Regions from separate parts of the Mesorhizobium loti R88b genome, predicted to be linked through region 1. Evidence: predicted binding sites of a transcription regulator. Region 1 holds the regulator's gene; the other holds the start of a gene.
What was found. Region 1 encodes LexA, which represses DNA repair genes until DNA is damaged. Its sites were predicted from a motif close to TGTTCNNNNTGTGTTCNG; they were not measured.
Positions count from the first base shown of each region.

Region 2: the regulator LexA is predicted to act here: its motif matches at 8,971-8,988, upstream of EB235_RS07530 (helicase-related protein).

Region 1 covers NZ_CP033367.1:4,417,348-4,432,657, forward strand. The annotation lists gene rseP (RIP metalloprotease RseP) at 1-900, shown strand, start outside; gene bamA (outer membrane protein assembly factor BamA) at 1,118-3,484, shown strand; gene lpxD (UDP-3-O-(3-hydroxymyristoyl)glucosamine N-acyltransferase) at 3,560-4,615, shown strand; gene fabZ (3-hydroxyacyl-ACP dehydratase FabZ) at 4,608-5,075, shown strand; gene lpxA (acyl-ACP--UDP-N-acetylglucosamine O-acyltransferase) at 5,089-5,922, shown strand; gene EB235_RS21535 (LpxI family protein) at 5,894-6,808, shown strand; gene lpxB (lipid-A-disaccharide synthase) at 6,801-7,976, shown strand; gene gltA (citrate synthase) at 8,005-9,327, opposite strand; gene gltX (glutamate--tRNA ligase) at 9,511-10,935, opposite strand; gene EB235_RS21555 (ComEC/Rec2 family competence protein) at 11,038-13,491, shown strand; gene lexA (transcriptional repressor LexA) at 13,485-14,225, opposite strand; gene EB235_RS21565 (hypothetical protein) at 14,224-14,421, shown strand; gene kynU (kynureninase) at 14,669-15,310, opposite strand, start outside.
Region 2 covers NZ_CP033367.1:1,544,155-1,559,464, forward strand. The annotation lists gene EB235_RS07495 (RNA polymerase factor sigma-32) at 1-626, opposite strand, end outside; gene EB235_RS07500 (amino acid ABC transporter substrate-binding protein) at 951-1,724, shown strand; gene EB235_RS07505 (amino acid ABC transporter permease) at 1,962-2,642, shown strand; gene EB235_RS07510 (amino acid ABC transporter ATP-binding protein) at 2,639-3,412, shown strand; gene EB235_RS07515 (CarD family transcriptional regulator) at 3,495-4,076, opposite strand; gene fdxA (ferredoxin FdxA) at 4,447-4,785, opposite strand; gene EB235_RS07525 (RNA-binding S4 domain-containing protein) at 5,022-5,408, opposite strand; gene EB235_RS07530 (helicase-related protein) at 5,424-8,804, opposite strand; gene EB235_RS07535 (hypothetical protein) at 9,037-9,339, opposite strand; gene phbB (acetoacetyl-CoA reductase) at 9,513-10,238, opposite strand; gene EB235_RS07545 (acetyl-CoA C-acetyltransferase) at 10,361-11,545, opposite strand; gene phaR (polyhydroxyalkanoate synthesis repressor PhaR) at 11,848-12,456, shown strand; gene EB235_RS07555 (GNAT family N-acetyltransferase) at 12,504-12,971, opposite strand; gene EB235_RS07560 (rhodanese-like domain-containing protein) at 13,030-13,449, opposite strand; gene ftrA (transcriptional regulator FtrA) at 13,538-14,536, shown strand; gene EB235_RS07570 (citrate synthase) at 14,552-15,310, opposite strand, start outside.

The DNA.
Region 1 (15,310 bases):
AAATTTGTCGGCGACATGAACGCCACCTCCAGCCAGCCGACGTCGGATGAGTTGGAAACGCTGACCGACGAGGAGCGCAAGGTTGCCTTCCACACCCAGGCGATCTGGAAGCGCGCGGCGACGGTGGCGGCCGGGCCTCTGTTCAATTTCCTGCTGACGATCGTCGTCTTTTCCGTGCTGTTTGCCACCTATGGGCGTTATGTCGCAGAGCCCATGGTGGCCGAGGTTACAACAGACAGTCCGGCGGCAAAGGCCGGCATTCAGCCGGGCGACCGATTCGTCAGCGTCGACGGCAGCAAGGTGGAAACCTTCGGTGACGTGCAGCGGCTGGTCTCGGGCCGCGCCGGCGATGTCATCACCTTCGTCATGCTGCGCGGTGGCAAGGAAGTCACGGTGACCGCGAGCCCGCAGTTGATGGAGCAGGAAGACGCGCTCGGCAACAAGGTCAAGGTCGCGGTGATCGGCGTCGTCAACAACAAGGAACTCGGCCAGCCTCGTCTCATCACCTATACACCGGTCGGCGCCGTTGCGGCGGCTGTCGAGGAAACCGGCCACGTCATCGAGCGCACCGGCCAGTTCATGCAGCGCTTCGCCGTCGGGCGCGAGGACAAGTGCCAGTTGGGTGGTCCGGTCAAGATCGCCGACATGGCCGGCAAGGCGGCCAAACTGGGTTTTGAATGGCTGGTGCAACTCGTCGCACTCCTGTCCGTGGGGATAGGCATTCTAAACCTTTTGCCGATTCCCCCCCTCGACGGCGGCCATCTCTTGTTCTACGGGGTGGAGGCCGTCATCCGCCGTCCGGTGTCGGAACGGATGATGGAAATGGCCTATCGGGCCGGTCTGCTTCTGGTCTTGTGCTTCATGGGCTTCGTGTTCTGGAACGATCTGTTTGGATGCTGAAATCATGAAGGAATTTGGCCTGGGCATGGCCGATGTTGAGACGCCGTTTACCATGCACGGGGATATGAGTGACGCGAAAGCCACGCACCAGGGTTAAGTAAATACAAATTAACCAGAAGCCTTGCGTGTAGGGAAAATCCGGTTAATACGGTAGGGGAAATTACCGCACGTCCGGTTTTCTCGCCGTGGGGACTACGAGAAAAGGTTATTAAGCCCGATGAAGGCAGCTTCCAAGTTTCTGAACGCCGCGTCAGCGGCGGCACTGTCCGCGGCTCTGGTTGTGCCGGGTGCGCTCGCAGTGCAATTCGTTGCCACATCGACGGCTGAAGCCGCTGTCGTCAGCAGGGTTGAAGTGAGCGGCAACCAGCGTGTCGACGCCGAAACCATCCGCAACTACATCACCATCAAGCCGGGCAAGGCCTTCTCCAGTTCCGACATCGACGCGGCCGTCAAGGCGCTGTTCGGCACCGGCCTGTTCTCGGACGTCCAGATCAACCAGGTCGGCTCGACGCTGGTGGTCAAGGTTGCCGAATACAAGGTCGTCAACCAGGTGCTCTTCCAGGGCAACAAGAAGATCAAGGACCCCGCGCTGCAGATGGCTATCCAGCTGAAGCCGCGCGCCACGTTCTCGCAGGCGACCCTCGATGCCGACGTCGAGCAGATCAAGGGCGCCTACAAGCATATCGGCCGCGATGATGCCGGCGTGACAACGCAGGTCATGGACCTCGGCGACAACCGCGTGAATGTGCTTTTCAAGATCACCGAAGGTGACCGTACGCAGATCGCGGCGATCAATTTTGTCGGCAACAGCGCCTATTCGAGCCGCCGCCTGTCGGACGTGATCAACACCAAGCGCTCCTCCTGGGTTTCGTTCATCCTGCGCGACGACGTCTACGACGAGGACAAGCTGCGCGCCGACCAGGAGCTGCTGCGCCGGTTCTACTACAATCACGGCTATGCCGATTTCCAGGTCGTGTCTGCTGTCGGCGAACTCGACAGTGCGACGAACAAATACACGGTCACCATCACCGTCCAGGAAGGCACTCGCTATAATTTCGGCGATATCAGCGTCGAAAGCACGATCCCGGAAGTCGACTCGAAGTCGCTGGAATCGGTGGTCCTGACCCAAAAGGGCGATGTCTACAACGCCAAGGACGTCGAAGACTCGATCATCGCGCTTACCGAGAAGGTGGCCGGTTCCGGCTATGCCTTCGCGCAGGTGACGCCACGTGGCGACCGCAACTTCGAGAACCATACGATTTCGGTAGTCTATACGATTGACCAAGGCACCAAGGCCTATGTCGAGCGCATCGAGATCCGCGGCAACGATCGTACGCGCGACTACGTCATCCGCCGCGAATTCGATGTCAGCGAGGGCGACGCCTTCAACCAGGTGCTTGTCCAGCGCGCCAAGAAGCGCCTGGAGAACCTCGATTACTTCACGTCGGTCGATATTTCGACCGTCCCGGGATCGGCGCCAGACCAGGTCGTTCTCGTGGTCACCGTGGTTGAGAAGTCGACTGGTGAATTCTCGATTGGTGCCGGTTATTCGACCGGCGGCGATTCGGCGGGTCCGTCCGTCGAAGGATCGATCACCGAGCGCAACTTCCTCGGCCGCGGCCAGTTCATCAAGCTGTCGGCCGGCGGCGGCAAGAATTCGCGCGACTACAGCCTGTCCTTCACCGAGCCGTACTTCCTCGGACGGCGCATCGCGGCCGGCTTCGACATCTACAAGTCGACGCGGGAATACAACAACGACTATGACAGCGATACCACGGGCGCGACGATCCGCTTCGGGTTGCCGATCACCAACAACATCACGACCCAGCTGGCGTACAATATCTCGCAAGAGAAATATAAGGTGGACGACAGCTGTGGCCCTACCACCACCGCAGATCCCGACGGCACGTGCAACATTTCCACTGCCATCTTGGATGGTATCGAGCAGAGTCCTTGGATCAAGTCGTCGGTCAGCCTTGGGTTGGTCTATAACACCATCGACGACATGAAGAACCCGCATGAGGGTATCTATGCCAATTCGTCCGTCGAAGTGGCCGGTCTCGGCGGTGATGCCAAGTTCGTGAAGGTCACGGCGCGCGGCAGCGTCTATCAGACGCTGTCCGAGTCGCTTGATCTTGTCGGCCTGATTTCGGGCGGCGCCGGTCATGTCGAGGGTTATGGCAGTGACGGCCTGCGCATATTCGATCAGTTCCAAAGCAGCGATCGTATGATCCGCGGTTTTGCTTATGGCGGTATTGGGCCTGTGGATCCTCTCACGGGTGACCATCTCGGCGGCACGACCTACTTCAACGCCTCCGCTGAAGCCCAGTTCCCGTTGCCAGTCGTTCCGGAAAGCTTCGGCCTTCGCGGTGCTGTGTTTGCTGACGCCGCCACCCTCTATGGCAGTCAGGTTACGAGCGTTGTTCAAGAGTCAACGGACTTGCAGTTGCGTGCCTCTGTGGGCCTTGGCCTGATGTGGGCCTCGCCGTTCGGCCCGATCCGTATCGACTACGCGATCCCGGTCAAGAAGTACGCTCGCGACGACGTGCAGGAATTCAACTTCGGCATATCGACCCGCTTCTGATCGGCGGCCAACGATGCTCCCGGATTTTATGGATCCGGGAGAAATGTTCCGACCTAGCTGGATATAGCTTCTGGAATGACCGATCCGGTGTTTTTCGCGCCATCACGCCGGTATACGGCGGCCGAAGTCGCGAATCTGACCGGCTCGGTGCTTGTCGATTCCGGTCACTCGGAGGTTTCGATCTCAGCGTTGGCACCGGCCCACGAAGGCGGCGCCAATGCGCTCGTCTTCGTCGACGGCAAGCGCAATTCCGGGCTGATGCCGTCGCTGCGGGCAGCCGCGGTTCTTTGCCCGGCGGAATTCGCCAGCAAGGCGCCGGCCGGTGTCGCCGTCCTCACCCATCCACGGCCGCAACAGGCCTTCGCGCTGATCGGTCGGCTGCTGTTCCCCGCGGCCGCGACACCGGGGCCGATGACCGGTGAAACCGGTGTTTCTCCACATGCCCATATCGATCCGACCGCGCATGTCGAAGCCGGCGCCATCATCGAGGCTGGCGTGGTCATCGGGCCAGGCGCCTCGATCGGCAGCGGCACCGTCATCGCGCCAAACGCGGTCATTGGACAGTCCTGCCAGATTGGCCGTGACGGCTATGTCGGCCCGGGCGTCAGCATCCAGTATGCGCTGATCGGCAACCGGGTCATCATCCATGGCGGCGCCAGGATCGGCCAGGATGGCTTTGGCTTTGTTGGTGGCGCCAAGGGGCCAGAGCGTGTTCCCCAGATCGGGCGGGTCGTCATCCAGGACGATGTCGAGATCGGCTCCAACACGACGGTCGATCGCGGCGCCATGTCCGATACGATCATCGGCCAGGGCACCAAGATCGACAATCTCGTGCAGATCGCCCATAACGTCCGCATCGGGCGCAATTGCATAATAGCTGGACTTTCGGGTATTTCAGGTTCCGTCGTCGTGGGTGACAATGTCACCATGGGCGGCGGCGTCGGGCTTGCTGATCACCTGACCATCGGGTCTGGGGCCAAGCTTGCCGCCAGAAGTGGATTTATGAGCAATGTCCCTGCCGGCGAGATCTGGGGTGGTTATCCGGCACAGCCGATGGCGGAAGCGATGCGGGAGATAGCCATGTTGCGCACGATGGCCAGGGCACGCAAGCAGGGCAACGGAAATGGCTGATATGGTGGCGGCGACAACGCTGGAAGCGGTCGACATCATGGGGCTGATGAAGCTCCTGCCGCATCGCTATCCCTTCCTGATGATCGACCGCATTGTCGACATCGATGGCGATAACTCGGCCGTCGGCATCAAGAACGTTACTATCAACGAGCCGCATTTTCAGGGCCATTTCCCCGAGCAGCCGGTCATGCCAGGCGTGCTGATCGTCGAGGCCATGGCACAGACGGCCGGCGCCATCTGCATCCGCAGCCTTGGGGCGTCGAAGCCGTCGCTGGTCTATTTCCTGACCATCGACAACGCCAAGTTCCGCAAACCGGTCGTTCCTGGCGACCAGTTGAAGATCCACGTCAAGAAAATCAAGAAGCGCGGCAACCTGCTCAAATTCGCCTGCGAAGCCATGGTCGAGGGTACCAAGGTGGCCGAGGCCGAGATTTCAGCCATGATGGTCACCGGCGACTGACGATCGGGTGCTTATGAAAATCAAGACTTCCATCCATCCTTCCTCCGTCGTGGAAGAAGGCGCCCAGATTGGCCAAGGTGTGCGCATCGGACCGTTTTGCCACATCAGCGCCGATGCCGTGATCGGCGACGGTGTCGAACTGGTCAGCCATGTCTCGGTGATGGGTGCGACGACCATCGGGGCGTCGACCAAGGTCTATCCGATGGCGACACTGGGCGCGCCGCCACAAAACACCAAGCACAAGGGCGGTCGCACCACGCTGGTCATCGGCGCCAATTGCACCATCCGCGAAGGTGTGACCATGCATGTCGGCACCGATACCAGCCGCGGCGAAACCACGGTCGGCGACAATGGCAATTTCCTCGCCTACGCCCACATCGCCCATGATTGCGTTGTCGGCAACAATGCCACCTTTGCCAATGGCGCGACGCTGGGCGGCCACTGCGAGGTCGGCAACAACGTCTATATTGGCGGCCTCAGCGCCGTGCATCAATTCGTGCGTGTCGGCGACAACGCTTTCCTCGGCGGATGTTCGGCATTTGTCGGCGATGTCATCCCCTACGCCATTGCCGTCGGCAACCGCGCCAGCCTGCGCGGCCTGAATATCATTGGCCTGAAGCGGGCCGGCCTGCCGCGCGCGGAAATCTACCTGCTGCGCAAAGCCTACAGGACGATTTTCGATCGCTCCCGCACGGTTGCCGAGAATGTCGAGCTGGCCAAGGCGGAATTCGCCTCGTCGCCGACAGCCATGAAGATCATCGATTTCATCTCCAGCCGCGGCAAGCGGCACTATGCCGTGCCGTCGCTCAAGGGCGGCGATGGCGACGACGCCGATGACGAAGACTGAGGTCGTCGCGAGGGGTCTCGATCTTTCGCCTGATGCCAGGGTCGGCATCATCGCCGGTGGCGGCAGCCTGCCGGTCGAAGTCGCGGCCGGTGCGGCCGGGCAGGGCTACCCGCCCTTCATCATTCTCATGGAAGGTGAGGCCGACCGACTGGCCGAATTGCGCCAGTATGAGCATGAGACGCTTGCCCTGGAGGCCATCGGCTCACTGCTCCCCTTACTCAGACGCCACGGGATCACCCACCTGGTGCTCGCGGGTGAGATCAGGCGCAGACCGAGACTGACACATCTGCGCCCAAGCCTCAGCCTGCTTGCGGTCATACCGCTTGTCGTGATGGCGCTCGCACGCGGCGATGACGGCCTGCTGAAGGTCGTGGCGCGAGGCCTGGAGGCGCGTGGAATAAAGGTCGTCGGCGCCCACGAAATCGTTCCGACCCTCGTTGCCGCCGAGGGCGTCTTGACGAAGGCAGCGCCCAGGGATTCAGATCGGCGCGACATCGAAGCGGGGCTCGCCGCGGCGAAGGCCATCGGGGCGCTGGATATCGGCCAGGCGGCGATAGCGATCGGCGGCCGCGTCATCGCGCTGGAAGGCATTGAAGGGACGGCTGGGTTGCTCGAGCGGGCGAAGCTGCTGCGCGGCCACGGCCGCATCGCGGGCAAGACCCGTGGCGTTCTCGTCAAATGCGCCAAGCCCGGTCAGGAACTGCGCGCGGATCTTCCTTCCATTGGCCCGCAATCGGTTGAAGCCGCGCATGCGGCCGGACTTGCCGGCATTGCCGTCGAGGCAGGACGTTCGCTTGTTCTGGAAGGCCCTGCGACCATCGCCCGGGCCAATGCGCTTGGCCTCTTCATCGTCGGTTTGCCTGCTGTGGAGCCGGCTAATGGGTAATGACAGGCCACTCAGGATTGCCATCGTCGCCGGCGAAGAGTCCGGAGACGTGCTCGGCGCCGACATCGTGCGTTCGCTGAAACATGCGACCGGTCGCGATGTGCAACTCCTCGGCCTTGGTGGCCGCCATCTGCAGGCCCTGGGCCTGGTATCGCCATTCGATGCCGGCGAGATCGCACTCATGGGGTTCACCGCCGTCCTGCGCGATCTGCCACGGCTGATGCGGCGGATCAATCAACTGGCCGACACTGTTGCTCGGGAGAAGCCGGACTGCCTCGTCACCATCGACAGCCCCGATTTTTCGCTGCGCGTGGCCAGGAAAGTGCGCGCGGCCAATCCGTCGATCCCGATCATCCACTATGTCTGCCCGAGTGTATGGGCATGGCGGCCGGGCAGGGCGGCGGCAATGAAACCCTATGTCGACCATATCCTCTGCATCCTGCCGTTCGAGGTCAAGGAACTGGAACGGCTCGGTGGTCCGCCCGGCACTTATGTCGGGCATCGCCTGACCCATGATGCAGGCGTGCTGGCGGCGGCGAAGGCGCAAGACCTGCCGCGCGACCTGGCAGCTGATCGCGTCAAGACATTGCTTGTCCTGCCCGGTTCACGGCGCGGCGAGGTGCGAAGGCTGCTCGAGCCATTTGGCGAGACCGTGTCGATGCTGAAGGCTCGCGGGCATCGCCTGCGGCTGATGCTGCCGACAGTGCCGCATGTCGCGGAGCTCGTCCGCGCTGGCGTCACCCGATGGGACGAAAAGCCCGAAATCATCGTCGATCCCCAGCGCAAATGGCAGGCCTTCGGCAAGGCCGATGCCGCGTTGATCGCGTCGGGGACCGTATCGCTGGAACTCGCGTTGGTAGGCGTCCCGATGGTCTCAAGCTACAGGCTCGATCCCATCGCACGTGCCGTTGCGCCCTATTTCGTTTCGGTCTGGTCGGCGCTGCTGCCCAATTTGATCGCCGATCGTGCGCTTATTCCCGAGTTCTACAACGAATACGTCAAACCGAACAATCTGGCCCGGCAGATGGAAGCATTGTTCGCCGACAGCGGCATGCGTGCCTGGCAGAAGCAAGGCTTTGCCGAGATCGCCAGGCGCATGGCGACCGACAAGCCATCTGGCGAGATTGCGGCGGGCGTTGTGTTGCGTTACGCGAAAAAGGCGCCCTGAGGCGCCTTTTCATTTTAATAAGCCCAGATCAGCGCTTGGCGATCGGCACGTAGTCACGCTCCGGCGCACCGGTGTAGAGCTGGCGCGGGCGGCCGATCTTCTGGCGCGGATCCTCAATCATTTCCTTCCACTGCGCGATCCAGCCGACGGTGCGGGCGACCGCGAACAGCACGGTGAACATGGTGGTGGGGAAGCCCAGCGCCTTCAGCGTGATGCCGGAGTAGAAGTCGACGTTCGGGTAGAGCTTCTTCTCGATGAAGTAGGGATCGGTCAGCGCGATCTTTTCCAGTTCCATGGCGATGTCGAGCAGCGGGTCGTCCTTGATGCCGAGCTCGCCCAGAACCTCATGCGCGGTCTTCTGCATGATTTTCGCACGCGGATCATAGTTCTTGTAGACGCGGTGACCGAAGCCCATCAGCCGGAACGGATCGTTCTTGTCCTTGGCACGGGCAATGAACTCGGGGATGTGATCGACATGGCCGATCTCGCCCAGCATGTTCAGCGCCGCTTCATTGGCGCCGCCATGGGCCGGGCCCCAGAGGCAAGCGATGCCAGCCGCGATGCAAGCGAACGGGTTGGCGCCCGACGAGCCGGCAAGACGAACGGTCGAGGTCGAGGCGTTCTGCTCGTGATCGGCGTGCAGGATGAAGATGCGTTCCATGGCGCGCGCCAGCACCGGGTTGATCTTGTACTCCTCGCACGGCACGGCGAAGCACATATGCAGGAAGTTGGCGGCGAAGTTCAGCTCGTTCTTCGGGTAAATGAAGGGCTGGCCGATGTGGTATTTATAGGCCATGGCGGCGATCGTCGGCATCTTGGCGATCAGCCGCATGGAAGCGACCATGCGCTGGTAGGGATCGGAGATGTCGGTGGAGTCGTGGTAGAAGGCCGACAGCGCGCCGACCACGCCGCACATCACCGCCATCGGGTGCGCGTCGCGGCGGAAGCCGGTGAAGAAACGCGACATCTGCTCGTGCACCATGGTGTGGCGCGTTACGCGGTAGTCGAAATCGTCCTTCTGCGCCTTGGTCGGCAATTCGCCATAGAGCAGGAGATAGCAGACTTCGAGGAAGTCGCCGTGCTCGGCCAGCTGGTCGATCGGGTAGCCGCGATGGAGAAGAATACCGGCATCGCCGTCGATGAAGGTGATTTCGGACTCGCAGCTTGCGGTCGAGGTGAAGCCGGGATCGTAGGTAAAGGCACCGGTCGTGCTGTAGAGCGAGGCAATGTCGATGACGTCGGGCCCGACGGAGCCGCTTCGCACCTTGAACTCGTGAGTCTTGCCGGCGAACTCAAGCGTTGCCGTAGCCTCTTGGCCGCCCACATCCAGTTTTTTCGCAGCTTCGGTCATTGCAAACTCCTTCTTGTTTCCTCATGCCGGCAAGGGCAAATTCTGCAGAGCGACACGTCGAAATCACCGCAATGCGCATATTCGCCACCGCATTTCAGGAGGTGCGTGCCAGATTGGGCCAAGGCCTAATGTTGCACTGCGAAACGCGCCTTTCAATGCCAATCTTCTTGGGCCAGTTTGCTCCTAATCGATTTGATCCGCTATGCGCGCCAGGCTCTCCTCGCGCCCGAGCACGGCAAGCACGTCGAACACACCCGGCGAGGTGCTCTTGCCGGTCAGCGCAGCCCGTAAAGGTTGGGCCACGGCACCGAGCTTGTGGCCGCCAGCCAGTGCAACCTCGCGGATCGCAGCCTCGGCCGCGGCAGCCGTCCAGTCACCTGAAAGCGCATTCAAAGCTTCGTGAGCGCCACGCAGGATCTTGCGGGCATCGTCATTGAGCAGGAGGGCTGCCTTGTCGTCGATCGGCAGCGGCCGGGTGGCAAACAGGAAGGCGGCGCCGTCGACAAGCTCGACCAGTGTCTTGGCGCGCTCCTTCAGACCTGGGAGAGCCGCCAGAAGCTGCGCCTTGTTGCGATCGTCAAGGCGTGCGGCCATTGCCGGACCGCCCTCGAGATAGGGCAAGGTGGCGATGAAGATGTCGAACAGCTCGGCATCGGCCATCTTGCGCATATGCGCGCCGTTGATCGCTTCCAGCTTGGCGAAGTCGAAGCGGGCCGCGCCCTTGTTGACGTCGCCGATGTCGAACCAGGAGATCATGTCCTTGATCGACATGATCTCGTCGTCGCCATGGCTCCAGCCCAGGCGCGCCAGGTAGTTGAGCAGCGCCTCCGGCAGGTAGCCCATGGCGCGATAGGCCTCGACGCCAAGCGCGCCATGCCGCTTCGACAGCTTGGCACCATCGGCACCATGGATCAGCGGGATGTGCGACATGGACGGCACGTCCCAGCCCATGGCCGTGTAGATCACGGTCTGGCGGGCGGCATTGGTCAGGTGGTCGTCGCCGCGGATGATGTGCGTGACACCCATGTCGTGATCGTCGACGACCACGGCATGCATGTAGGTCGGATTGCCGTCCGAACGCAGGATGATGAAATCGTCGAGATCCTTGTTGGGGAAGCGCACCTCGCCCTGGACGCGGTCGTGCACGACCGTCTCGCCCTCGGTCGGCGCCTTGATGCGAATGGCACCCTTGACGCCGGGCGGGGCCTCGGATGGGCCGCGATCGCGCCACTGGCCATTATAGCGCGGCGGCAGGCCCTTGGCCCGCGCCGCCTCGCGCATTGCCTCGAGCTCGGCAGGCGTCTCGTAACTGTAATAGGCCTTGCCCAGGCGCACCAATTCCTCGGCGACCTCGCGGTGGCGCGGTGCGCGCTCGAACTGCGATATGGCCTCGCCATCCCAGGAAAGCCCAAGCCAGGTCAGCCCATCCAGAATGGCCTGGGTTGCCGCATCGCTGGAGCGTTCGCGGTCGGTATCCTCGATGCGCAGCACCATCGTGCCGTTAGTGTGCTTTGCGTAAAGCCAGTTGAACAGCGCCGTGCGTGCGCCACCGATATGCAGATAGCCGGTGGGCGAGGGGGCAAAACGGGTGACGACCTTGTCGGACATGGAACTCTCGGAAACCATCTGAAACGGGGCGTGGGTGCGCGGACTTTCGCGCTTTGCGCGTTCATGTAGCATAGGGCGTCAGGGGTGCAAGGGGCAGACCCGATGGCTGGACGAGGCCGGGGCTTGGATCAGGGCGAGGACGCCAATGTTGGCGTCAGCGAACGATCCCTGTTTGCGATGCCTTTGCCGGCGTCGCCGCCGCCATCACCTGTCATTCCAGGCACTGGCATTCAACCCTTGCAAGCGGATGTTCCAGCGCCAGTTTCGCCCGCCCACGGCAGGATCGTGCGGGCCCGTCGGCGACTTGGTCAGGTTTCATTGCCGCGCCTGCGCCATAGCGTGGCCAAGGCGGCGGAGCTGGAGCTTGACCGGGGCATCGCCTTCCTGCTGGTGCCGGTCTGCCTGGCGATTGGGGCGATCGGCTATTTCTCGCTGGCCGCGGAGCCTGATTTCCCAAAACTCATCGCGGTCGTCGTGCTGACGGGGATATGTGCGCTTGTCTCGCGTTCCTGGCCGAAAACCCATCTGTGCTTCATGGCGGCGCTGCTGTGCGCTCTGGGTTTGCTCGCAGGCAAGGTCGAGACATGGCGGGTCGGAACGCAGATGCTGGGTTCGGAAATCTCGACCCAACTGACCGGGCGTGTGGTCTCGCTCGAGCAAATGGAAACTGGCCGCATCCGACTGACCATCGACGTGACAGCGACCGCCCGGCCGAAACTGCGCTACGTGCCGGAAAGGGTACGGCTTTCGGCGCGCAAGATACCGTCGGAGATGACCGCCGGCTCACTCATTACCGGCTATGCCAAACTGTTGCCGCCGACCGGTCCGGTGCGGCCGGAAAGCTACGACTTCTCCTTCGACAGCTATTTCGCCGGCATCGGCGGCAGCGGCTTCTTTCTCGGCAATCCAAAAGTTGTGTCGGCCAGCGACGATGACATGCCGATCTCGGCCCGTCTTTCCTCAGGGATAGAAAATTCGCGCGAAGCCATCGCAGACCATATCAGGGGCACTGTCAGCGGCGCCGAAGGTGAGATCGCGGCGGCGCTGATCGTCGGCGTACGTGCCGGCATTCCCGATGAAATCAACGAAGCGATGCGGCGCACCGGCATTTATCACATCATCTCCATTTCGGGTCTGCACATGGCGCTGGTCGCCGGCACAATCATGGGTCTGTTGCGCGGTGCCTTCGCGCTGTTTCCAGACTTTTCCGCGCGCCGGCCGGTGAAAAAATACGCGGCCGCAGCTGCGCTGGTCTCGATCGCTGCCTATCTCATCATTTCGGGCGTCGTCGTTGCTGCCGAGCGTAGCTTCATCATGCTGGCGGTGATGCTGATTGCAGTGCTGTTTGATCGGGCGGCGCTGACCATGCGCAATCTGGCGATCTCGGCGATCGCCGTCATTGTGGTATCGCCGCATGAGGTGGTCGGCCCGAGTTTTCAGATGTCCTTTGCAGCAACGGCTGCGCTTGTCGGCGCCTATGCCGGCTGGGCGGATCACCGTGCGGGAAAATCCAGACCGCCGCCGCCAAAGCGATCCTTGCCCGGCTTCCTGGCGCGGAAATTTCTGCTGGCGACAGGCGGCCTGGCCATGACCTCGATCATAGCCGGAAGTGCCACGGCGCTGTTTGCTATCTGGCATTTCCAGCGCGTGTCGCCGCTCAGCCTGGTCGCCAATTTGGCGATCATGCCGATTGTATCAGTCGTGATGTTTCTGGCTGTAGCCAGCGCGCTGTTGATGCCGTTTGGACTGGATTGGCCAGCCCTTTATTTGATGGGCAAGGGCCTGACCGCAATGATCGCCATCTCGGCGTGGATATCGGATCGCTCTCCAGTCGATGGAGTAGGCCTGATTTCTCAACAGTCCGTCTTGCTGGTGACGATTGCCCTGGTTATCGCGACCACGGCGACGACATGGCTTCGGCTTGCCGCGGTTCCCTTCGTGCTTGCCAGTGTGCTGACCATCCCGGACACGCGAACACCGGATGTGTTGATCTCGGAGGACGCCAGGCTGGTTGCAATGCCGATCGGAGGCGGCGAACTCGCTGTCAGCCGCGCGCGTCCAAACGAATTCATGGTCGACAATTGGAAACGTGCGTTGCGATCCGAAGCCATCGTCGTCCCGGAAACCTTCACCAGAGGTGACGGGCAATTCGAGATCGCGGATGCCACGGAACTGCCGCCAGGAGCGCCGTTCTATTGCACTGACGGCGTCTGTCTGGCCAAGCACACGTCCGGTGCGATTATTGCTTATGTCGAAGACCGCAAGGACAGCTGGAAGGCCTGCGGGTTCGCCGACCTGATCGTCGTCAATGACGCGACGGGCTATGATGCCTGTCACAACCCGCTGGTTCTCGTCATCACCAAGCGGCAGCTTGCCCGCAAAGGCAGCGCGGCCGTCTTTTTCAATCGCCAATCGGCGATCACGCCGGCAACCGTCAGCTTCGCCGTGGACAGCCCGTACCGACCCTGGCACGCGCAACGCAAATTCTCGCGTGAGGCGAGGGGCCTGCCACCTTACAAGAAACCTGAAAAGCCGGCTGCCGTTCCTGCTCAATAACGCCGGATCAGCCCGACCAGCTTGCCTTGCACCTTGACCCTGTCGGGGCCGAAGATACGCGTTTCATAGGCCGGATTGGCGGCTTCAAGCGCAATCGAGGCGCCCTTGCGGCGGAACCGCTTCAGCGTCGCTTCCTCCTCATCCACCAGCGCCACGATGATCTCGCCAGGCTGGGCGGTATCGGCATTGCGGATGATGACGGTGTCACCGTCGAAGATGCCGGCCTCGATCATCGAGTCGCCCTTGACCTCCAGCGCATAATGTTCGCCACCCATGATCATATCCGGCGGCACCGAAATGGAATGCGTCTGATGCTGGATGGCATCGATGGGCACACCGGCGGCGATACGCCCCATCACAGGGATCGACACCGCCGAAACCACGTCGTCGTCATTGCCGGCAGCGGGCAGGCGCGATGGCGTTGCAGGCTTGAGTTGGCGGCCAAGGCCACCCTGACCAAGACTGCCCTGGATGACGCTTGGCGAGAACTTCTTGGCCGCGTTGAGACCCGGCGCGATTGAATCCGGCAGCCGCAGCACCTCCAGCGCGCGTGCCCGGTTGGGCAGCCGCCTGATAAAACCGCGTTCCTCCAGTGCCGTGATCAGACGATGGATGCCTGACTTGGAGGCGAGATCGAGCGCTTCCTTCATCTCGTCGAAGGACGGCGGGATACCGCTTTCCTTCAGCCGTTCATGGATGAACATCAAAAGTTCATGTTGCTTGCGCGTCAGCATGGCAGCCCCCAAGGCTAGAACAAAAGGTCTGAACCAGAATCGAAAAACAAACCCAGAACAAACACTATCTGTTCCAGTTGTGTTCTGCAACCGTTTAAAGTTTAGTGAATTTGTTAAGGAGGCCGAAATTATTTGGCAGACGGCTGCGGCAACGACTGACCCGTCAGCCCTGTCGCCGCATATTGGCGACCATTGAAATCGCTTTGGTTAATGGCTTGTGGCCTATCCGGCGGCTTGGCTTGGCATCAGTCGGCCACGGAGTTCCATGCCACGCATTTCCAGTTTTGAGGACGCTCGTTTGCCGTGAACGAAACGAAGCCAAAATGCCAACCTCCGGCTTGTCCGCGACCACTAGCGCCTCGACCGAGAGCCTACCCATTTGTGAATTGGAAATTCGCTGCTCGCTATACGGCCGGTGACAACCGATCGTTGAGATCACCGCTTCAGGTGACGGACTCCTTGACGGCGAAACGCGGGGCCTTCCAGGCACCGGTGTGCAAAATCTCTTGTAGGACCTCAACCGCTAGCCACACATCCTTGTAGGCGACGTAGAGCGGCGTAAATCCGAAACGGATGGTGGACGGCGCGCGGAAGTCACCGATCACACCGCGCTCGATCAAGGCACGCATGACCTGATAGCCGTGATCGTGGAGGAACGACACCTGACTGCCGCGCTTGGTCGGGTCGCGGATGGTTTCCAGCGTGAGACCATAGGCACCGCACTTTGCTTCGACGAGTTGGATGAACAGTTCGGTCAGTGCAACGCTCTTCTTTCGCAACGCAGCCATGTCGACGTCGTCCCAGATGGCGAGCGCGCCCTTGAGCGCCCGCATCGACAGGACGGGCTGCGTGCCGCAGAGAAAGCGGCGAATGCCGGTACCTGCGACGTAACCGCGTTCAAACGCAAAGGGGCGGGCATGCCCCCACCACCCGCTGAGCGGTTGGCTGATGTCGCCGTGATGACGTTGCGCGGCGTAGATGAAGGCCGGTGCGCCCGGACCGCCGTTGAGATATTTATACGTGCAGCCGATTGCGAAATCGGCATTCGCATGGTCGAGCTCGACGGGTAGAGCGCCTGCGGTGTG
Region 2 (15,310 bases), 2.9 Mb from region 1:
TTGTCGCCGACGATCTCATCGGGCAGCGGGTCGTCCGAGACCAGGAAGTCCATCCGCTCGGTTGCACCCGTATCATCGGCAAGCGGCGCGTTCAGCGACGAGTCCGGCGCCGACAGCCGTGAATCCATCATCGCCACATCAGCCTCGGAGACGCCAAGCGCTACCGACACTTCGCGGTAGAGGGTCGTGTTGGAGAGCGGCTCCGCACCGTTCGCCAGCCGGGCACGCAGGCGCCTGAGATTGAAGAACAGCGCCTTTTGCGCCGAACTGGTGCCGCCGCGCACGATCGACCAGTTGCGCAAGATATAATCCTGCATCGAGGCGCGAATCCACCACGTCGCATAGGTCGAGAACCGCACCTCGCGCTCGGGCTCGAAGCGGGCGGCAGCTTCGAGCAGGCCGACATGGCCTTCCTGGATCAGATCGCCGAGCGGCAGACCGTAATGGCGGAATTTGGTGGCCATGGAAATGACCAGCCGCATATGGGCGACGGTGATGCAGTGCAACGCGTTCTGGTCTTTGTCTTCTTTCCAGAGCAGGGCCAGGCGATGTTCCTCGTCGCGTTCAAGGTAGGGAGCTTTCATTGCCGCGCGGACCATGATCCGTCCTGCCGTGTCTTGCATCATGAGGCGCTCCCTGGGGCGATATGACTGACGTTACGAACTCGGCAGGGCACCGGTTGAAATCGCGGCGTCGCGCCCTAGAACAGCCAAAACGTACGGTGTGCGGGAATGGTTCCCTGGCTGTTGCCAGGCGGATCATCTTGCTTGAACGATGTGCGCACGGGCCAGTAACGACTTCGAATGTCGCCAAGAAACGGCGTTTCGAGAATCTGATTTCAGAAACACGATGTTTTTGAAATCAAGTTCCTTATTTTTTCCGGTTGCATCTGCCATTTTCCAGCCCTCACAACATGCCGGGTAACCGGCCAAGGACGGGATCACAGAAAAATGAAATGGCTCAAGTCACTTATCGTCGCCGGAACGCTGCAGGCCCTGGCGATCACCGCTGGTCACGCCGGCGCCAATCTCGATCAGATCAAGCAGGCGGGCGTGCTTAAGGTCGGCACCGAGGGCACCTATGCGCCGTTCACCTATCATGATGCCTCCGGCGCTCTGGTCGGCTTCGACGTCGAGATCGCCAAGGCGATCGCCGACAAGCTCGGCGTCAAGGCCGAGTTCCTCGAAGGCAAGTGGGACGGGCTGATCGCCGGTCTCGACGTCAGCCGCTATGACGCCGTCATCAATGAAGTCGGCATCACCGACGCCCGCAAGGCCAAGTATGATTTCTCCGATCCCTACATCGCCTCCAAGGCAGTGCTGATCGTGCGCGGCGACAACACCGACATCAAGACCTTCGCCGATCTCAAGGGCAAGAAGTCGGCGCAGTCGCTGACCTCGAACTTCGGCAAGCTGGCCGAGACGAACGGCGCCGAACTCGTGGGCACCGACGGCTTCGACCAATCGATCCAGCTGCTTTTGACCGGCCGCGCCGACGCCACCATCAATGACAGCCTGTCCTTCCTCGACTTCAAGAAGCACAAGCCCGACGCCAATGTGAAGATCGCCGCGCAAGAGGAAAACGCCGACTATTCCGGCGTCATCGTGCGCAAGGGCGATCCGGAACTGGTCGCTGCCATCAACAAGGCGCTGGCCGACATCAAGGCCGACGGCACCTACAAGAAGATCGCAGACACCTATTTCGGCCAGGACGTTTCGAAGTAATTTCCGGGGCCGGTCGACGGCCGGTCTTATGCAACATGCCCAGCGGCGAGCCGTCTTTGACGGCCCGCCGCTTTTGTCGTGATATGGCGCATTAGCGCTTCGATGAAGCTGCCTTGACCAGAGCAGTTCACCGTTTCACGGAAACGGCGTACTGCTCCAACTCTTTGTTTTTACGCAATTCCGGACGGAAAACCGTTAACACTTTCCCTGGAATTGCTTCAGTCTGGAGGGTCCTTCGTGCCGCACTGGCTGCAACTGATGCTGGAGTCGCTGCCTTCGCTGCTCTGGGCCGCTCTCATCTTCACCGTGCCGTTGACGCTGCTGTCCTTCGTCCTCGGCTTGACGGTCGGTCTGGGCGCAGCACTTGGCCGCTTGTTCGGACCGAAGCCGGTGGTCGCGCTGGTGCGCTTCTATGTCTGGATCTTCCGCGGCACGCCGCTTTTGGTGCAACTGTTCCTGATCTTCTACGGCCTGCCGTCGGCCGGCATCCTGCTCGACGCCTTCACGGCGGCACTGATCGGCTTCACGCTCAACATCGGCGCTTACACGTCGGAAATCATCCGTGCCGCCATCGGCTCGGTGCCGAAAGGCCAGTGGGAAGCTGCCTATTCGATCGGCATGACCTGGAGCCAGGCGATGCGGCGCACCATCCTGCCGCAGGCCGGCCGTGTCGCGGTGCCGCCTCTCTCCAACACCTTCATCTCGCTGGTCAAGGACACCTCGCTGGCGGCTGCCATCACCGTGCCGGAGATGTTCCAGGCAGCGCAGCGCATCGTCGCCACCACCTATGAGCCGCTGATCCTCTATGTCGAGGCGGCGATCCTCTATCTGGCGCTGAGCTCGGTGCTGTCGGCCTTGCAGACCCGGCTGGAAACCCGGCTCAACCGCTATGGCGGCTTCCTGGAGGCACGCTCATGATCGGCCTCAGCAACATCGAAAAGCGCTTCGGCGACAATCTCGTGCTGAAGGGCGTGACGGTTGCCATCGCTGAAGGCAGCGTCACGGCACTTGTCGGCCCTTCGGGCGGCGGCAAGAGCACGCTGCTGCGCTGCATCAACCTGCTGGAGATCCCGACCTCAGGCACGGTGCGCATCGGCGAGGAGACGCTCGAATTCCATCCCGGCGGCAAGGTCTCGGCTCGGGACATCCAGCGCCTGCGCCTGCAGACCGGCATGGTGTTCCAGAATTTTCAGCTGTTCCCGCACCGCACCGCGATCGAGAATGTCATGGAAGGGCTTGTGACGGTGCTGAAATGGCCGACGGAGAAGGCGCGCGAGCGGGCGCTCGCTCTGCTGGAAAAGGTCGGCATGGCGCACAAGGCCGATGCCTGGCCGGCGACGCTGTCAGGCGGCCAGCAGCAGCGCGTGGCGATCGCGCGGGCGCTGGCGCCATCACCAAAAGTGCTGCTCTGCGACGAGCCGACTTCGGCGCTCGATCCGGAACTGGCGCAGGAGGTGGTCGATGTGCTCGGCAAGCTCGCCAGCGAAGGCACGACCATGGTGATGGCGACGCATGATCTGCGCCTCGCCTCCAAGATCGCGCAGGAAGCGGTGTTCCTCGACGCCGGCGTCATCGTCGAGAAGGGGCCGTCCGCCATGCTGTTCGGCAATCCGGAACAGCAGCGGACGAAGCGGTTCATCGCGACGCTGAAGCAGGAGGCTGAGAAGGAGGGCGGGGGCCAGGCGTAGGCGCGTCCCTTGTTTCGCCTGTTCGAAAAACAAAAAACCCGGCGCGAGGCCGGGTTCTTCATGGATTCCTATTCGAAAGCGATCAGGCAGCTTCTTCCTGCTCGGCTTCCTCATTGTCGGCCTTGGCGCCACGCTTAGGGCCCTTGTTGAGGTTCACCTCGATCAGGCGCACAGCCTCGGTTTCCGACATGCGGTTGACGGCCGCGATCTCGCGGGCCATGCGGTCGAGTGCCGCCTCATAGAGCTGGCGTTCGGAATAGGACTGCTCCGGCTGGTTATCGGCGCGGTAGAGGTCGCGCACGACTTCCGAGATCGAGATCAGGTCGCCCGAATTGATCTTGGCATCATATTCCTGGGCGCGACGCGACCACATGGTGCGCTTCACCCGGGCGCGGCCCTGCACGACCTTCAGCGCGCGCTCGACATAATCCTCTTCCGAAAGCTTGCGCATGCCAATGGAGGTCGCCTTGGCGACCGGCACCTTCAGGCGCATCTTGTCCTTCTGGAAGTCGATGACGAACAGTTCCAGCTTGTGACCAGCCACTTCCTGCTCGTCGATCGACACGATCTGGCCGACGCCGTGCGCCGGGTACACGATGTATTCGCCGGTCTTGAAACCGTGGCGCGCTCCGGTGGACTTCTTCTGCGGGGTGATCGTTGCCATTACGCCCTGAACTCCTTGTTGTGGTACCGGCGTCCTGCCGGCCCGAACTCGTGCGACCGGGGAAACCGATCGTTAGCCGCACAACTGATGAACCCACCGGAAAGGCCGGGACCGGCAAACCGCACGAATTGCGACCGCCTGGCCCAGATCGCTCTGGTCCGGAGTGGGATTTTCACCTTTCAGTGATTTGGGGCGTCTGCGCCATAAATCGACGTTGTGTCACCGGCATGTTTCGCTGATGTAACACAAAAAGTCGGAAGAATCAAGGTTTTGCTGCATTCGCGAAGGCCACAGGTCAGCCCCGCCTGTCAAGGCGGTTACTGTGGCATGTCTCTTACGCTGCGTAATACCAGCCTTTACGGCCGCATTGTCAATCGCCTTCGCCGGGCTCGGCGGAGAAGTACTTCTCGAACTTGCCGGCTTCGCCGTCGAAGGTTTTGGCGTCGGCCGGCGGTTCCTTCTTGGCGGTTATGTTAGGCCATTTCTCGGCGTATTCAGTGTTGACCTGCAGCCACTTGTCGAGGCCGGGCTCGGTGTCGGGCTTGATCGCGTCGGCGGGGCATTCGGGCTCGCAGACGCCGCAGTCGATGCACTCGTCGGGATGAATGACGAGCATGTTCTCGCCCTCGTAGAAACAGTCGACCGGACAGACCTCGATACAGTCCATGTATTTGCATTTGATGCAATTGTCGGTCACGACATAGGTCATCGGTAGGCTCCGGGACGTCCCAGCTTTATTGGGCTTTTTCCGTGAGGTAACGCCTTTATCAGCCGCTTGCAAGGGCGGCCATGCCCGGCGGCCTCGGTGTTCTCGGAATGGAATTCCAGGCAGCCAACACGCCGGGGGCGTGTGATGTCGCGTGGAGCGTCTTGTTTGCCGGGTTCAGTTCTGTCCCGCCTACGCCGTTAACCTGAGATCGCGGCGCGCGTTCCGGTCGGCACGCCTCAATCTTCGCCAATCAAGCGGTCGGTCAGGCGGCGCTCCCGTTTGGTCGGGCGGCCGCTGCCGGCCTCGCGCAGCGCCGGGATGGCATTGGGAAGGGCGTCGCCCTTTGGCGCAGGCGGCGGCGACATGTCCTCATACAGGGTGCGGGCTTCCTCGGCCGGGCCGCGCCTGACACCGGCGCCGAGCACCTTCCAGACGAAAATGCGACGGTCGAGCGTGATGGTCAGCACGTCGCCGGGCTTGACCAGATCGGAGGCCTGCGCTGCTTTGTCGCGATTGATGCGCACGCGTCCGGCGACGACCAGCTTGGCCGCCAGCGAGCGCGATTTCACCGCCCGCGAGAAGAACAGCCATTTGTCGATGCGCTGGCGGCCTTCAGCAACCATCGAAGCGCGCCGGTTTTACTTCTTCAGCTGGTCGCGCAAGGCGGCGAGCTTGGCGAAGGGTGAGTCCGGATCGAAGCGCACCGGGCGCTCCTCGCGCGGCTTCGGCTGGAAGGCCGGCTTTGCGCCGCCCTTGCCGCGATCGGGGCCACCCTTACCGTCCGGCCTGCCACCCTTCCAGTCAGGCCGACCCTCGCGGCGTTCAGGACGCTCGCCCTGCGGGCGGCCCTCGCGGCGCGGTTCGCCTTCGGCGGCCGGCTTGGGCTTGAACTTCGAGCGGTCGAAGCGCGGCTTGGCGGCACCGTCGCGCCGCCCTTCATGGGCGGGACGTTCTCCCGGTGCAGCCGTGGCCGGTGCGCCGGCCGCATCGGCCGGTGCATTGCCGTGTCCACGCGCTTGTCCGGTGCGCTGGCGGTTGTTGCGGCCTTCGTGATGGCGCGGACGCTGTTCGAAGCGGCCCTGACGCCACAGCAGGATCGGCTTGGGCGCTTCGGCTTCCGCGGCGGGCGCGTCAGTGGGCGCCTCGACCACCACGGCAGGCTCGTCCGAAACCGCTCCCGTTGCCGGCGCAGCTTCGGCAACAGGCTCCATCGGTGCGGACTCGGCAGATTCGGCTTCCGCCTCTGGCTCGGCGGCAGGTTCAGCAGCAGCGGCGACAGCCTCCGTTGCAGGCCCTTCCTCGGCCGGAGCTTCCGCCTGCTCTTCCGCGACAGGCTCTGCTGCCGTTTCGGCGATGATTTCGGCTGGAGTTTCGACGGCGGCCTCCACGGCAACGGCCGGTTCCGAACCCTCGACGGAGGCCTCCGCAGCTGTATCGATTGCGACCGCTTCGGCTGCCTTGGCCTGCTCGGCGCGGGCGGCCTCTTCCGCCGCAAGCTTTGTAGCGGCGGCTTCGCGTGCGGCGGTATCCTGCGCTTCGAGCCGCGCCTTGACCTCGGCGGGCGGCTTCGGTTCGGCGCGATAGCCCAGGCCCTTCAGGATCTCTTCCATGTCGTCGGCGGTGGCGCCGAGGATCGACATCATCGGCGGCGTCACCATGAAGGACTGGCCGTCATAGGCGCCGTCCGGGCGCTGGCCGAGGCCGGGCTTCCAGTTGGTCGCCGGACGGATCAGGTCGGCCAGCCGCTCCAATATGTCGATACGCACGGCGCGGCGGCCGAGATTGCGGTAGCCGGCAAGCTTGTAGAAGGCCTTGTCGAAGGTTGGGTCGATGACCACCGAAGTGCGGCCCGACGCCAGCGCATGGACGACGTCGCCAAATCCCGGCTTGTCCTTGCCGTCGTTTTTCAGTGCCCACAGCAGCGTCACCAGTCCGGCGGGTGCGGGCTTGATCAGCGCCGGCACGAAGACATGGTAGGCGCCGAAGCGCACGCCAAGCCGGCGAAGGGCCGCGCGACCTTCCTGGTCGAGCGACTTCATCTCCTCGGCGATGTCACGGCGGTTGATGAGGCCGAAATTCTCGACCAGCTGGAAGGCGATGCCACGGCCGATGCCGGAAATCTGGTCGGCGTTCTTCAAGTCGACCAGCGGCTTCAGCAGCGACTCGATCTGGAAATTGACGAAACGTTCGGCGCGCGCGGCGACCTTGTCGCGCGCCGGGCCGGTCAGTTGTTCGTCGGCCAGCAATATCAGGCGGGGCTTCAGCGCGTCCTCGCCTGAAACCAGCGTGCCGATCGGCGCGCCGATCCAGCGCAGTGTGCCATCCGAGCCAAGCGCGAGGTCGCCATTGGCGCAAGCGCCGAAACGTTCGGCGCGCGCCTCGAATTCGGCGGCCAGCGCCTTTTGCGCGGCGGTGCGCACGGCCTTGGCGTCTTCGCCGCCGGCGGTCTGGTCGGCGGTGAAGCGGAACCCTTGCAACTCGCCGACGTGATGGCCTTCGACAAGGACGGTTCCGGTAGGGCTAATTTCGGCTTCAGGCATGGTATTTTCTCTAAGGCGCCGCATGAGGACGGAAGTCCTGCGGTCTACGAAGCGTTTCGTCAACCGTTCATGCAGCGCATCCGACAGTCTGTCTTCGATTTCGCGCGTCTTTTCCTGCCAGTGTGCCTGATCGGCCAGCCAGCCGGGCCGGTTCGACACGAATGTCCAGGTGCGGATCTGAGCAATGCGATGCGACAGCGTGTCGATGTCGCCCTCGGTTGTGTCGGCGCGGCGCACCTGCTCGGCCATGTAGTTTTCGTCGACATGGCCGTGGCGGGCGAGGTCCATGTAGATCGAGGCGATGAGATCGGCATGCTGGGCCGGAGCGATCTTCCTGTAATCGGGGAGCGCGCAGGCTTCCCACAGCAGCGCCACGCGCTCGGCATCGGTGGCGAGCGCGCGGATATCTCCATCGCGTGACAGATATTCAAGCGCCTGCGCATCGACGGCCGGCAGCGCGCGCGTCAGCCCTTCGACAGGCGCATTGGTCTCGATCGAGCGCTTCAGCGCATCGAGGCTGGCGAAATCGAAATGGGCGGTGCGCCACTGCAGCACCTTCACCGGCTCGAAATCATGGCCTTCGATCTTCTTGACCAGGTCCTCGTCGAGCGGATCGACCTGGCCGGTGACGCCAAAAGTGCCGTCGCGCAGATGACGGCCGGCACGACCGGCGATCTGGCCGAGTTCAGCAGCCGTCAGATTGCGATACTGGTAGCCGTCGAATTTACGATTCTGGGCAAAGGCGACATGGTCGAGATCAAGGTTGAGGCCCATGCCGATGGCGTCGGTGGCAATGAGATAGTCGACATCGCCCGACTGGAACAGCGCCACCTGCGCGTTGCGGGTGCGTGGCGAGAGCGCACCGAGTACGACGGCCGCTCCACCCTGCTGGCGACGGATCAGCTCGGCGATGGCATAGACCTCGTCGGCGGAGAAGGCGACGATCGCGGTACGCCGTGGCAGGCGGGTCAACTTCTTCGAACCGGAATAGGCGAGATGCGACAGCCGCGGCCGCGTCACCACCGAGACGCCCTTCAGCAGGCGCTGCAGGATGCCGTGCATGGTGGCCGCGCCCAAGAGCAGCGTTTCCTGCCGGCCGCGCAGATGCAGGATGCGGTCGGTGAATATGTGGCCGCGCTCGAGGTCGCCGGCGAGCTGCACCTCGTCGATGGCGACGAAGGCGGCGTCAGTCTGGCGCGGCATGGCTTCGACTGTGCAGACCGAATATTTCGCGCCCGGCGGCTGGATCTTCTCCTCGCCGGTGATCAGCGCGACCTTGTGGGCACCGACCTTCTCGCAGACACGGGCGTAGACTTCTCGGGCCAGCAGCCTGAGCGGCAGGCCGATCACGCCGGTTTCGTGCGCCACCATGCGCTCGATGGCCAGATGGGTCTTGCCGGTGTTGGTCGGCCCAAGCACGGCGGTCACGTCGCGGCCCGACAGGATCAGCGGCTCGGTGTGTTTCGGCTGGATGTTCATCGGTCTGGAAATAAGGCTTTCTGGCCTCTGTTTGTCGGGAGCGTGCCTTGGGTGGCGCGTATGACAGGCGACACATAGGGATTTCGGGGGGAAAGCGAAAGCGGAATGTTCCGTCGGCGGCGAGAAGGGTCTGTGTCAAGCTCCAAAATGGTCGCTGATTAAGAGTTGGAACGAGTCTGGAACGAAACGGCGACGAATCAGTGACTCCCGCAGATTCAGCTTTTGTTCACGGCTACATGTGGATTTCGTGACCGTGAGTCTCACCACATGCTGAATCACCGAACTGGCCCGTTTTATGCTGGGCGATGTTCGTCCTTAACCTTTGCCGGGAAACGAAGGAAATGACGCGATGCTCTTCACCCAAGATTATGAAATTGTTAATCTTTCTGAATTGGGTGTTAAGGCATTGCAGGCGATTCCGGGCCATTAACGTTAATTTCCGCTCAGAGCCGGAACGAATAGGCGACAAAGCAGCACCGGCGGTATTTTCCCGTTTTGTTCCGCCGATATCTTGTATTGTGAACAGCTTATCCACCGACAATCCACAGGCTTGACCACAGGGTTCGCACAGGCGGCCCTGCCGGCGTTAACCTTTGCGTGCCGGATTGGATCATCGCGTCGCAGCGGGGCGTTTCGAGAGCCCAAAGCATCAGATAAAGCGGACCGGTTTCCCGGTCCGCTCGTTACAGCCAGAAGCCGTTGAATGTCTCAGGCGAAGTACTGGCCGCCATTGGCTGTTATGGTCGAGCCGGTGATGAAGCCGGCATCCTCGGAAGCGAGGAAGACGACGCAGCGCGCGATCTCTTCCGGTTCGCCGAGGCGGCCAACCGGGATCTGCGGGATGATGCGCTCGTTGAGCACCTTCTCGTCGATCGCCTTGACCATTTCGGTGGCGATGTAGCCGGGGCAGATGACGTTAACGGTGATGCCCGCACGGGCACCTTCCTGGGCGAGAGCCTTCGAGAAGCCGATGTCGCCGGCTTTGGCGGCGGAATAGTTGACCTGGCCAGCCTGGCCCTTCTGGCCGTTGATCGAGGAGATGGTGATGACGCGGCCGAACTTGCGGTCGCGCATGCCGCCCCACAGCGGATGCGTCATGTTGAAGACGCCGGAAAGGTTGGTGTCGATGACTTCTTTCCACTGCTCGCGCGTGATCTTGTGGAACATGGCGTCGCGGGTGATGCCGGCATTGTTGACCAGCACCGAGACCGGGCCGAGGTCGGCCTCGACCTGCTTGATGCCGGCGGCGCAAGCGTCATAGTCGGCGACCGACCATTTGTAGACCGGAATGCCGGTCTCGGCCTTGAACTTCGCCGCCGCCTCGTCATTGCCGGCATAGTTCGCGGCAACCGAATAGCCGGTGGCTTTCAAAGCGATCGAGATCGCCGCGCCGATGCCGCGCGATCCACCCGTGACGATTGCAACCTTGGTCATATTTCCTCCCTTTGGTCGGAAGAGTGAGTAGGGAGTAGCCAATAGCGAGTAGGGATTTGGCGTCCCGCCGCGCTGAAGCCATTCTTCCCTATTCGCTACTCCCTATTCACTACTCACTTTTTTCAGAGTGCTTCGATGCACAGGGCGACGCCCATGCCGCCGCCGATGCACAGGGTGGCGAGGCCCTTCTTGGCGCCGCGGCGCCGCATCTCGTAGACAAGCGTGTTGAAGATGCGGGCGCCCGAGGCGCCGATCGGATGGCCGATGGCGATGGCGCCGCCATTGACGTTGACGATCGAGGGATCCCAGCCCATGTCCTTGTTGACCGCGCAGGCCTGCGCGGCGAAAGCCTCGTTGGCCTCGACCAGATCAAGATCGCCGACCGACCAGCCAGCCTTTTCCAGCGCCTTGCGCGAGGCAGGAATGGGTCCGGTGCCCATGATCGCCGGATCGACGCCGGCGGTTGCCCAGGAGACGATGCGCGCCAGCGGGGTGATGCCGCGCCTTGCGGCTTCCGCTTCGCTCATCAGCAGCGCGCCGGCCGCGCCATCATTGATGCCGGAAGCGTTGGCGGCGGTCACGGTGCCGTCCTTGTCGAAGGCCGGCTTCAGCTTGGTCATGGCATCGATCGTTGCGCCGTGGCGGATGTATTCGTCCTGGTCGACAATGGTGTCGCCCTTCTTGCCCTTGATGGTGAAGGCAACGATCTCGTCCTTGAACTTGCCGGCCTTCTGCGCGGCCTCGGCCTTGTTCTGCGAGGCCAGTGCGAACTGGTCCTGGTCGTCACGCGTGATCTGGAACTGGCGCGCGACGTTCTCGGCGGTGTTGCCCATGTGATAGCCGTTGAAGGCATCCCACAGCCCGTCCTTGATCATGGTGTCGATCATCTTGTAGTCGCCCATCTTGACGCCCGCGCGAAGGTGCTCGGCGTGTGGCGACAGCGACATCGACTCCTGGCCGCCGGCGATGATCACCTTGGCGTCACCGGTGGCGATCTGCTGCATGCCGAGCGCAATGGCGCGCAGGCCCGAGCCGCAAACCTGGTTGAGGCCCCAGGCAGTGGTTTCCTTGGGCAGGCCGGCAATGATCGAGGCCTGGCGGGCCGGGTTCTGGCCTTGGGCCGCGGTCAGCACCTGACCGAGGATCACCTCGTCAACTTCGGCGGCCTCGACACCGGCGCGCGACAAAAGCTCCTTGATGACGACGGCGCCGAGTTCATGCGCCGGGGTGGCCGCGAAAGCACCGTTGAAAGATCCAACGGCCGTGCGCGCGGCACTGGCGACAACGATGGAATTGGCAGAGGACATTTTCTTCTCCAGACTTCGAGCTGTCGTGTTTTTGGGCATTGTTGGGGACTTTTCTTGCCCTTTCCATGATCCAAGTCAAACCGGAAATGGGCATGGCGCCCATGCGCCGCAAGCAGGCCGCATGTTGCCATGGAGGCGGTCCTTGCATTGCTGCGCAGCATATTGTGCCCGCCCTGCAGCATTAAATGATGCCGCACTGCACAAACTGCTTGGAATTATGACGCTTTTGCGCATATCCTTTGAAAAGGCGCAATCGTTACCGGCTGCTTACTCAGGCCAGCCGGTGTCCGGGGAGGATGCAGATGGCCGCAAAAGACGACCCGATCATTATCAAGAAATACGCCAATCGCCGCCTCTATAATACGGGGACGAGCACCTATGTGACGCTCGAGGATCTGGCCGAGATGGTCAAGAAGGGCGAGGAGTTCACCGTCCAGGACGCCAAGACCGGCGATGACATCACGCATCCGGTGCTGACGCAGATCATTTTCGAACTGGAGAACAAGGATGGGCAGAACATGCTGCCGATCCCGTTCCTGCGCCAGTTGATCGCCTATTATGGCGACCAGATGCAGATGATCGTGCCGAGCTTCCTCGAACAGTCGATGCTGGCCTTTTCCAAGGAGCAGGAGCGCTTTCGCGAGCAGATGAAGGGCGCCATCGGCAAGTCGCCGCTCGACGTGATGAAGATTGCGACGCCGATCAAGGCGCTGGAAGAGCAGACGCGCCGCAACATGGAAATGTTCCAGAATGCGATGCGGCTGTTCACGCCGTTCCCGCCAGCCGGCTCCACGCCAGCCGCGGCTCCCGCCGAGCCGGCCAAGAAGGAAACGCCGGAGAAACCCGACGACCTTCAGGAGCTGAAGAGCCAGATCGCGGCCATGCAGCGCAAACTCGACACGATGTCGTGAGCAGGCAGCCGGTCAGGCGTAGCGTTTAGGTCAAATCCGGCCGTGCGTTACCCGTCGATCGTCATCTGCCACAATTCCCAGATATCGTCGGCCCGCCCGTCGAGCGAGCGATAGAAAGCCTTGGCCGGCATGTTGGATTTCAGCACCGTCCATTTGATGGCGGATGCGCCAATGTCTGCGGCGTATCGGCGAAGCCGTTCAACAAGCAGATGGCCGACCGACATGCCGCGCGCCGCCTCGGCGACATAAAGTTCCTTAAGCCAGACGACAGGCTTCAGATCGTAAGTCCAGGGGATGATGTAGTGGACGGCGATGCCGACGATAACGTCCTTTCGCTCCGCCACAAACACAACGAAGCGGGGCGATGGCCCCAGCCCATGCGTGATCAGGTCGGCCTCGGTGACGCGGAACTTGTCGTCATAGCCCTCGAAGACCGCGAGTGCCCGCATGAGGACCAGCACCGCGCCGACATCCCGCCGCTCGAACGGACGGACGGTAATCGCCGCGTTGCGCATGTCTTTTTGTCCTCGTTGCCGATCTTGTCTGGTTGGCGCACGGGCCTCGGGCTGGCGATCATGCGCGCAAGACACCAGGCTCCTTGCCTGAAGCGAAGGGGAGATCTTCGTCCTGCCAGCCTGAAATGCCACCGATCATGATCTTAACCGGCCGGCCGAGACCGGCCAGCTTGAAGGCCGCCCGGTCCGCGCCATTGCAATGCGGTCCGGCGCAATAGACGACGAACAGCGTGCCTGCCGGCCATTGTGCCATCCGCTTTGCATTGATTTCGCGGTGCGGCAGATGCAGCGCGCCGGGCACATGGCGGCGTTCATAGGCTTCCGGAGAACCGACCACATGCAGAAGGACAAAGTCCGGCTCTCCGCCGCGCAGCGCTGCTGCGACGTCGGAGCAATCGGTCTCGACGGAAAGCCGGCGCAAAAAGTGGTCCCGGGCAATCTCCGGCGATGCCGCTGCAATGTCCGTCACGTAGCTCATTCTCGTATCTCCATTGCTGATGCGACGGAGATAAAGCACCCGGGCAGGGTGATTGCAGCTGGCAGCTTTGCCATATATCGTCAAGATCATGCCAAATCTTCCGCCCGCCAATCCGCGCCCTGCCAACCCTCTTGTCGTTGCCGTTGCCTATGACGGCTTATGCACGTTCGAGTTTGGTGTGGTGGTTGAAGTCTTTGCCTTGCCCAGGCCGGAAATGGGCGAGGATTGGTACCGTTTTGCGGTTGCCGGGATCGACCCCGGTGAAATGCGCGCGCTGGGCGGCGTGCGCATCGTCGCTGATGGCGGTACGGATCTGATCGGCCAGGCCGATACAGTGGTCGTGCCTGGATGGCGCGGACCAGATGCCCCCGTGCCGCCGTCGCTGATCGAGGCGCTTCGGAAGGCAAACGAGAAGGGTGCTCGAATTCTTTCGATCTGTTCTGGCGTCTTCGTGCTTGCCGCCGCCGGACTGCTTGCAGGCAAAAGAGCGACCACACATTGGCGCTATAGCGAGAAACTGAGGGAGATGTATCCCGACATCACCGTGGTCCCGGACGTTTTGTACATCGATGAGGGAAATGTGCTGACATCGGCCGGCAGCGCTGCCGGCATCGATCTCTGCCTGCATCTGGTGCGGCGCGACTTCGGCACCAAGGCGGCCAACATGGTGGCGCGACGCCTGGTTGTGCCGCCGCACCGCGACGGCGGTCAGGCGCAGTATGTCGAGAGTTCCGTTCCGGAGCCGCACGAACGCAGCCGGCTGGGTCCCTTGATCGACAGAATGCGTGCCAATATTTCCGCCGAATATCCCGTCGCTGTCCTGGCGGACCTGGCCGGGATGAGCGAGCGGACATTCCTGCGCCGGTTCGCGGCCGCAACCGGCGTCACGCCGGCGCGCTGGCTGCTCTCGGAGCGGCTTTCGCGAGCGCGCACACTGCTGGAAGATACGGCCATGCCGATCGAGCGGATTGCCGAGACCGCCGGATTTGGCGCGGCGGGGACCTTGCGTCATCACTTCCGTCAGCAGTTCTCCACGACGCCCGCTGCGTATCGTGCGCGGTTCGGGACCAATGCCAAGTCCGCCTGACGATTTCGTCCGCTGTCAGGGCAACAGTCCCTCATAGCGGCCACGTGGCCGGATGATGCTGCCGCTCAGGATCTGTTCGACCATATGCGCGGCCCAGCCGACGCTGCGTCCAAGCGCGAACAGGTGGAACGGCGCATCGCGTGGCAACCCCAAGCTGCGCGTCAGCACTGCCAGGGCAAAGTCGATATTCGCTGGAGCGCCGGTCGCGGCAATGGCGGCAGTTTCCAGCGCCCGCAACGTCTCGTCGGTGTTGTCGATGGCCGCCAGAAGCGCCGTGGCCCTGGGATCGCCCTCGGGATAGAGTTGATGGCCGAAGCCAGGCAGTGGCCGGTCATGGCCGAGCCACCGCCGGATCGTGGCATCGGCGCCATGCCGCGCCGCATCCTCCGCCAGCTGCATCACGGCTTCGCCGGCGCCACCGTGTCTAGGGCCGGACAGTGTGGCCAGACCCGCCAGCAGGCAAGCGGCGGGCGAGGCACCGGTGGAGGCGGCGACGCGGGCCGCGAACGTCGATGCGTTGAGCTCGTGATCGGCGAGCAGCACAAGGGCGCGCCGGATCGCTTCGGCACCGGTATCATCGACCGACCAACCCCGAGCCAATCGCCGATGCACGGGATCCGGTCCGGTCTCGGCACCGAGGGCACCGGCCAGCACGCCGATCGCGCGCGCGGCATCAGTGCACAGCGAGGCGGCGCTGCGTCCGAGCGAAGGCCGCGCCTGGCCGGCAAGCAAGGCGAGTTGCGCAAAGGCCGAGGCGCGGCCGACCTGGCGAGG